Amycolatopsis sp. NBC_01480: one gene and its partner. The main gene of each other region encodes a partner of the protein of the gene in region 2 in a complex. Links are inferred from orthologs where the notes say so. Each region holds a gene or a part of one and is shown on either strand. Other genes may lie near its edges. The genes, in order: OG371_RS43975 and smc.

Region 1 (3,302 bases), 4.0 Mb from region 2 along the record:
GTCCTCGGCCGCGCGCCGTGAGGCGACGCCGGCCTGGGAAAGGACCTTCTGCAGCCGGACGCCGTCGGCGTGTTCGTCAGATGTCATCGATGGTGTCCACTTCGGGTAGCAACGGAGCGATCGGGGGCAGGTCGTTCAGTGACGACAGCCCCAGTCGCTCCAGGAACAGCTCGGTCGTCACGTACAGCGTTCCGGTCGTCTCGGGGTCGGTGCCCATCTCCTCGATGAGCCCGCGCGCGAGCAGCGTCCGGATCACGCCGTCCACGTTCACGCCCCGCACCGCGGCGACCCTGGCCCTGGTCACCGGCTGCCGGTACGCGATCACGGCGAGGCTCTCCAGCGCGGCCCTGGTCAGTTTCGACCGCTGGCCGTCCAGCAGGAGCTTCTCCACGAACGGGGCGTAGGTGTCCCTAGTGTAGAACCGCCACCCCTCACCGACTCGCCGCAGGTCGATCCCGCTGGCCCGCTCGGTGAACTTCTGCGCCATCGTCCGCAGCGCGACGGTGACCCGCGCCACCGACACCCCGACGGTATCCCCGAGCGACTCCTCGTTGATCGGCGAGTCGACCACCAGCAGCAACGCCTCGAGCGCCGCCTCGAGCGCCTCGTCGGAACTGACGTCGGGCAACTCGTTCTCGTCCCCGGCGGCGACGAGGTCGGACTCGGGGTCGTCGGGGGGCAGCTGGTCTTCGTTGGTGGAGTCGCTTGTGGACTCTGCTGTGGAGTCGGTTGCGGGCTCTGCCGGGGTTTCTTGCTGGGGTGCTTCGGGTTGGGCGGCTGCCTCATCCGAAGACGGCGCTTCATCAAGCGAAGTCTCGTCGGTCGCAGGGACCGCTTCGCCCAGCGAAGCCGCTTCGTCCTCCGAAGATGCTTCGCTCAGCGCAACCGCTTCGTCAGCCGCGGCATCCGAAGCCTCGTAGTCCGGCGAAGCCGCGTCGCTGCTCTCCCCCGCCTCAGTGACCAAGCCGACCTCGGCCAAGGCGTCAAGATCGGGGATCTCGCCGTCGGTGGCGGGTGTGGGGTCTTCGGTGCTCACCCGTACTCCTCTTCCTCCGCCAGGGTGCGGTCCTGGTCCGCGGCGGCCGAGGCCTCCGCCATGGTGCCGCCCGTCCAGCGGACGTGCAGTTCGGCCAGTGCCTCCAGCTGTTCGAACTGCACCGTCGATTCGCGGTACAGCTCCAGCAGCGCGAGGAACCTCGCCACGATCTCGACCGTGTGCTCGCAGTCCTCGACCAGTTCCTTGAACGTCGCCTGCCCGGCGGCGGCCAGCTTGACGCGCAGCAGCGCCGCGTGTTCGCGGACGGACACGCGGCCCATGTGCAGGTGGGCGAGCGACACCGTCGGCGGCGGCTTGGGGCGGAACACCGCCACGGCGATCTCCGCGAACTTCTCCGGCGTCACGCCCAGCATCACCTCGGGCAGCAGCCCGACGTACCGCTCCTCCAGCGCCACCGAGCGCGGGTAGCGCCGCAGCGCGCCCTGCTCGAGTTCGCCGAACAGGGCCGCCACCTGCTTGTAGGCGCGGTACTGCAGCACGCGCGCGAACAGCAGGTCCCGCGCCTCCAGCAGCGCCAGGTCGTCCTCGCTCTCCACCTCTGCCGCCGGCAGCAGCCGCGCGGCCTTGAGGTCGAGCAGAGTCGCGGCGATGACCAGGAATTCCGTGGTCTCGTCGAGGTTCCAGTCCGCCCCGAGCGCGCGCGTGTAGGCGATGAAGTCGTCCGTGACGCGGTGCAGCGCGACCTCGGTGACGTCCAGCTGGTGCTGCGAGATCAGCTGCAGCAGCAGGTCGAACGGGCCCTCGAAGTTGGCCAGGTGGACCTTGAACTTCGAGGTGCTCAGTTCCTCGGCGATGCCTTCGGGGATGGTCCCGCCGTGCACGGTCTCGTGCTGGATCGGCGTGTCCGCCGCCGAGTCCTCCGGGGCCGCTGCGCCCGGCTCCGGCTGCTGGGCCGATGCCGGTTCGTCCATCAGCCCTCGGTTTCGCCTTCGTCGTCCTCGCCCGCGCGCAATCGACGGACCAGCACCGACTCCTCGCCGTGCAGGTCGAAGTCCGCGAGCAGCACCGCGACGGCCTCGCGCACCAGCCGGCCGCGGTCGACGATCAGGCTGTGCTTGGCCCGCAGGTTCAGCCGGGTCTGCTCCATCGCGAGCAGCTCGTCGCCCGACACGTACACGGTGATCTTCGCGTCGTGCTTCGTGCGGCCCGAGCCGCTGCGCGCGGCGGCGCGGGAGAGCTGCCCGGATTCCGGGTCCGGCTCGGGCAGCGGCTCCGACGGAGCGGGAACGGGCGGGCGGTCGAGCGCCGGCGTCGACGGGCTGGAGGTGAGGCGGAAGAGCTCCGACGCTCCGGGCAGGGAAGCGCGCCTGCTCACCGAGCGATCACCTCGCGGGCCAGCGCGCGATAAGCGGCCGCGCCGGCGGACTTGGGTGCCCAGGTCGTGATCGGCTCACCCGCGACCGTCGTCTCGGGGAACCGCACCGTGCGGTTGATCACCGTGTCGAACACGGTGTCGCCGAATGCCTCCACCACGCGAGCCATGACCTCCTTCGAATGCAGGGTTCTCGGGTCGTACATGGTGGCGAGAATCCCGACTATGTCCAGTTTGGGGTTGAGCCGTTCCTGCACCTTCTCGATCGTGTCGATCAGGAGCGCAACGCCTCGCAGACTGAAGAACTCGCATTCCAGCGGGATCACCACACCGTCCGCGGCGGTCAGTGCGTTCACCGTCAGCAGGCCGAGCGAGGGCTGGCAGTCGACAAGAACATAGTCGTAGTCGTTCATCACCGGACGAAGGACCCGTAACAACGTGTGCTCGCGCCCTACCTCTGCGACGAGCTGGACCTCCGCCGCGGACAGGTCGATGTTGCTCGGCAGCAGGTCAACGCCGTCGACGCGGGTCTTGCGGAGCACGTCCTCGACGTTGACCGAGCGCTCCATGATGACGTTGTAGACCGTCTGGTCGAGCTCGTGCGGCTGGATGCCGAGCCCGACCGACAGCGCGCCCTGCGGGTCGAAGTCCACGAGCAGCACCCGGCGGCCGCACTCGGCGAGCGCCGCGCCCAGGTTGATCGTCGAGGTGGTCTTGCCGACGCCGCCCTTCTGGTTGCACATCGCCAGGACCTTGGCCGGCCCGTGCCGCTCCAGCGGCGCCGGCTCGGGGATCTCGCGCAGCGGCCGCCCGGTGGGCCCGATCCCGCTCTCCTCGCGCTCCCTGGCCCTCGCCCGCGCTCGCTCCGCGCGGCTCAGCGGCCGGGACGGCTCGTCGCCGTCGTGCTCGGCCGGAGTCGCGATGGTCGCCTGG
Region 2 (4,443 bases):
GAAGCGTGGATCACGTGGTCGAGCGCTGGGCCGCGGCCAAGGGCGGGCTGACGGGCTTCACCGAGCGCTGACGTTTCCCGCTCAGTGGCACTTCCGGCTCCTCTCCCGGCGGTGCTGAGCGCCCCAATGCGGCGTTGGTTGCTCCAGCCCTGCCCCACCGCCACCCTCAACGGAGGCGCTGCGCGCCCAGCCCTGATTCCACGCACCGAACGCCACATTGGGGCGCATCGGGCCGGGCTGTGAGCGGAGGGGCGGGTGGGGCCAGAGGGGTTGCCGTGGTGCCCGGTTCTGTGCTAGGCGCGCCCGGCCCGGCGGCCTCCCACGGTGACCGCGGGTGCCCAGGTAGCCTGGACCGATTGAAGAGCCAGTACCCGAGGCCAGAGGGGTCCGCACCAAGTGCACCTGAAAAGCTTGACGCTGAAGGGCTTCAAGTCCTTCGCCTCGGCCACGACGCTGCGCTTCGAGCCCGGGATCACCTGCGTGGTCGGGCCGAACGGCTCGGGCAAGTCCAACGTCCTCGACGCGTTGCGCTGGGTCATGGGCACCCAGGGCGCGAAGGACCTGCGCGGCGGCAAGATGGAGGACGTCATCTTCGCCGGCACCGCGGGCCGCGCCCCGCTGGGCCGGGCCGAGGTCACGCTCACCATCGACAACGCCGACGGCGCGCTGCCCATCGAGTACGGCGAGGTCTCCATCACCCGCCGGATGTTCCGCGACGGCGCGAGCGAGTACGAGATCAACGGCGACCGCTGCCGGCTGATGGACGTGCAGGAACTGCTGTCGGACTCCGGCATCGGCCGCGAGATGCACGTCATCGTCGGGCAGGGGCAGCTGGCGGCGATCCTCGAGTCGAAGCCCGAGGAGCGCCGCGCGTTCATCGAAGAGGCCGCGGGCGTCCTGAAACACCGCAAGCGCAAGGAACAGACCCTGCGCAAGCTCGCCAACATGCAGGGCAACCTGGACCGGCTGGGCGACCTCACCACGGAGCTGCGCCGCCAGCTCAAGCCGCTGGGCAAGCAGGCCGAGATCGCGCGCAAGGCGCAGTGGGTCCAGTCGGAGCTGCGGGACTCGCGGCTGCGCTTGTTCGCCGACGACCTGGTCACCCAGCGCGGCTCCATCGCCAGGGAAGAGGCCGACGAGCGCACCGCCCGTCAGCGCCGGGCCGAGGTCGAGCAGGCGCTGGAAGTCGTCGCCGCGGAGGAAACCGAGCTGGAGGCCTCGCTCGCCGAGGACGCGCCGAAGCTGCAGACCGCGCAGGAGACCTGGTACCGGCTTTCCGCGCTGGCCGAGCGCCTGCGCGGCACCGTGCGGCTGGCCGTCGAACGCCAGCGGCACCTTTCCTCCGATGTCGCCGCGCCGACCGGCGGGCGTGACCCGGAGGAGCTGCTGGCCGAGGCCGAGCAGGTGGCCGAGCGGGAGCAGGAGCTCAACGAGGCCGTGATGGAGGCCCGCGAGCTGCTGGCCGAAACCGTGCTGCGGCGCGAAGACCTCGAACAGCGGGTGCAGGCCGCGGAGCGCGCGCACTGGGCCGCCGTCCGCGCGATCGCCGACCGCCGTGAGGGCATGGCCAAGCTGACCGGCCAGGTCGAGGCGCTGCGCAGTAAAAACGGTGCCACCGCGGACGAAATCGACCGGCTCACCGTCTCCCTCGAAGAGTCGGCCGAACGCGCCGAGATCGCGGTCGAGGAGCTGGAAGTCGAGCAGGCCGAGGGCGGCGCCGAGGATTCCGACGACGCCGAGCTGATGCAGCGGCACGACCGCGCGGTCGAGGCCAACAACGCCGCCAAGGCCCGGGTCGAGGAGCTGGTCAAGGCCGAGCGCGGCGCCGAGCGCGAGATCGCTTCGGAGCGCGCGCGGGTCGAGGCGCTCTCGATGGGCCTCAAGCGCAAGGACGGCGCGGGCGCGCTGCTCGGCGCGTCCCACGAGCTGCCCGGCCTGCTGGGCTCGGTCGCCGCGCTGCTGACCGTCGAGCCGGGGCACGAGGTGGCGCTGGCCGCCGCGCTCGGGCCGGTGGCCGACGCCGTCGCGATCGCCGGCGGGGAGCAGGCGCTGCAGGCGCTGAAGTACTTGAAGGACACCGATTCCGGCCGTGCGGGCATCGTGCTCGGCGGCTTTGCATCCACTGTGGACACCAGTAGCTGGCCGATGCTGCCGTACGGCGCGCGCTGGGCCCGCGAGGTGGTCAGCGCACCGGAGCAGCTGCGTCCCGCGGTCGAGCACGCGCTCGACAAGCTGGCGCTGGTGAATGGGCTGGAGGCGGCGCGTCAGCTCGTCGCGAGTCATCCGGACGTGCGCGCGGTGACTGCCGAGGGCGACGTTTTCGGGGCCGGCTGGGTGGCCGGCGGGTCCGCGGCGCGCGAGAGCGTGATCGAGGTCCAGGCCGCCGTCGACGAGGCGGGGGACCGGCTGCGCACCGCGGAGCGCGCGGTGGAGCGGTTCACCGCCGAGCTGGAAGGCGCCCGCGCCGAGCAGCAGGCCCGCCGGGAAGAGGTCAGCCAGGCCAAGGACGCCCTCGGTGAGGCGAAGGTCCGCAAAGCGCGTTCGTCGGAGCGGCTCAACCGGTTGCAGCAGGCCGCGCGGTCCGCGCAGGCGGAGGTCGAGCGGCTCACCGGGCAGCGCGCGAAGGTCGAGCAGAGCCGCGAGCAGGCGCTGGCCCAGCTGGCCGAGCTGGAAGAGCGGCTCGCCGCCGTCGCCGAGCAGCCGGTCGAGGACGACCCGGACACCGCCGAGCGCGACGAGGCCGTGGCGCAGCTGACCGTGGTCCGCCAGGAGGAGATGGAGGCGCGGCTGGCGCAGCGCACCTCCGAGGAGCGGGCGCGCAGCATCGCCGGGCGCGCCGAATCGCTCCGCCGCGCCGCGCACGCCGAGCAGCAGGCCCGTGAGCGGCTGGCGAAGGCGCGCGAGGCCCGTGAGCGGGGCGCCGAGATCGCGAACGCGGTGGTCGACGCCGGTGAGCTGGCGCTGGAGCGGATCGAGCACTCCGTGCAGCGCGCGGCCGCCGAGCGCGACGAGGCCCAGGCCCAGCGCCAGACCCGGGAGACGGCGCTGACCGCCGTCCGCGGCAAGGTCCGCGAGCTGTCCGGCGAACTGGAGAAGCTGACTGACGCCGTGCACCGCGACGAGGTGCTGCGTGCCGAGCAGCGGCTCCGGCTGGAGACGCTCGAGGCCAAGATCGCCGAGGACTTCGGCATCGGCCTGGACGACCTGGTCGCCGAGTACGGCCCGGACGTGCCGGTGCCGCCGAGCGCCGGCGAGACGGCCGAGTACGAGGCGGCCAAGGAGCGCGGCGAGGACGTCACCCCGCCGCCCCCGATGCCGTACGACCGCGACACCCAGGCCCGCCGCGCCAAGCGCGCGGAGAAGGACCTTTCCTTGCTGGGCAAGGTGAACCCGCTGGCGCTGGAGGAGTTCGCGGCGCTGGAGGAGCGGTACAAGTTCCTCTCCACCCAGCTCGAAGACCTCAAGGACACCCGCAAGGACCTCGAGGCGGTGATCCGGCAGGTGGACGAGAAGATCCTGGAGGTCTTCGCCTCGGCGTACGCCGACGTCGCCCGCGAGTTCGAGACGGTGTTCAGCGTGCTGTTCCCCGGCGGCGAGGGCCGCATGGTGCTCACCCAGCCGAACGACCTGCTGGCCACCGGCGTGGACGTCGAGGCGCGGCCGCCGGGCAAGAAGGTCAAGCGGCTCTCGCTGCTCTCCGGTGGCGAGAAGTCGCTGGTGGCGGTGGGCATGCTGGTGGCCATCTTCCGCGCCCGCCCCTCGCCCTTCTACGTGATGGACGAGGTCGAGGCGGCGCTCGACGACACCAACATGCGCCGGCTGATCGGGCTGCTGGAGCAACTGCGGGACTCCTCGCAGCTGATCATCATCACCCACCAGAAGCCGACCATGGAGATCGCCGACGCGCTCTACGGCGTGAGCATGCAGGGCGACGGCATCACCAAGGTGATCTCGCAGCGCCTGCGCGCGACCGAGGAGCCGGTGCCGGCTTCCTGAGCAGAGTTACGAAGAGGGCTTCCCGCAGCATGGTCGGGAGGCCCTCTTCTGTTGTCCGGGAAACAATCGCTATGGCATAGATGGCTATAGCGTTTGTGTCTTGCTCTGCGCATTCGGCCGAAGCGTTTTTGCCTTGGTTCCAAGATCGGTTACGCTGACTTGTCACCAATTGCAAACACTGGCACCGAGGGGGACTCGTGCGGGGGAATCAGGTAGGCCGGACTCGGCGGGTTCCACCACTGTGCGCCGGAATGCGGCGGCTGTTCGTTTCCACCGGCGAATGACTGTCCTCGTCGAGCCGGTGGTGGTGCCGGCCGCGGTGTTCAGTACCGCGTGGACCATGCTTGATCTGGGTGACCCGCATCCGGTTTTCGGCACCGGCCGGTTCTGGTCCGACGAATCCGCGCGCCGGGAGCAGCACGTCGCGGTCATGGCCTTTCTCGCTCG

Evidence for each region.
Region 1: the proteins of smc (region 2) and OG371_RS43975 are in contact, whole or in part, in a crystal structure (PDB 3ZGX), measured with the Bacillus subtilis proteins. The link is inferred for Amycolatopsis sp. NBC_01480 from one-to-one orthologs.

The regions. Positions count from the first base shown.
Region 1 is NZ_CP109442.1:9,446,807-9,450,108, forward strand. Bases 1-3,000 are described here. They hold OG371_RS43975 (segregation and condensation protein A), read right to left. Parts: upstream 1,969-3,000; coding sequence 1,033-1,968; downstream 1-1,032. Other genes in these bases: OG371_RS43965 (pseudouridine synthase), read right to left, coding at 1-87; scpB (SMC-Scp complex subunit ScpB), read right to left, coding at 77-979; OG371_RS43980 (cobyrinic acid a,c-diamide synthase), read right to left, coding at 1,968-2,372; OG371_RS43985 (ParA family protein), read right to left, coding at 2,369-3,000. In the rest of the region: more of OG371_RS43985, read right to left, coding at 3,001-3,302. UniProt on the Bacillus subtilis protein: Participates in chromosomal partition during cell division. May act via the formation of a condensin-like complex containing Smc and ScpB that pull DNA away from mid-cell into both cell halves.
Region 2 is NZ_CP109442.1:5,422,656-5,427,098, forward strand. What follows is about bases 56-4,196. They hold smc (chromosome segregation protein SMC), read left to right. Parts: upstream 56-396; coding sequence 397-3,996; downstream 3,997-4,196. Other genes in these bases: OG371_RS25930 (acylphosphatase), read left to right, coding at 56-71. In the rest of the region: more of OG371_RS25930, read left to right, coding at 1-55; OG371_RS25940 (ESX secretion-associated protein EspG), read left to right, coding at 4,298-4,443. UniProt on the Bacillus subtilis protein: Required for chromosome condensation and partitioning.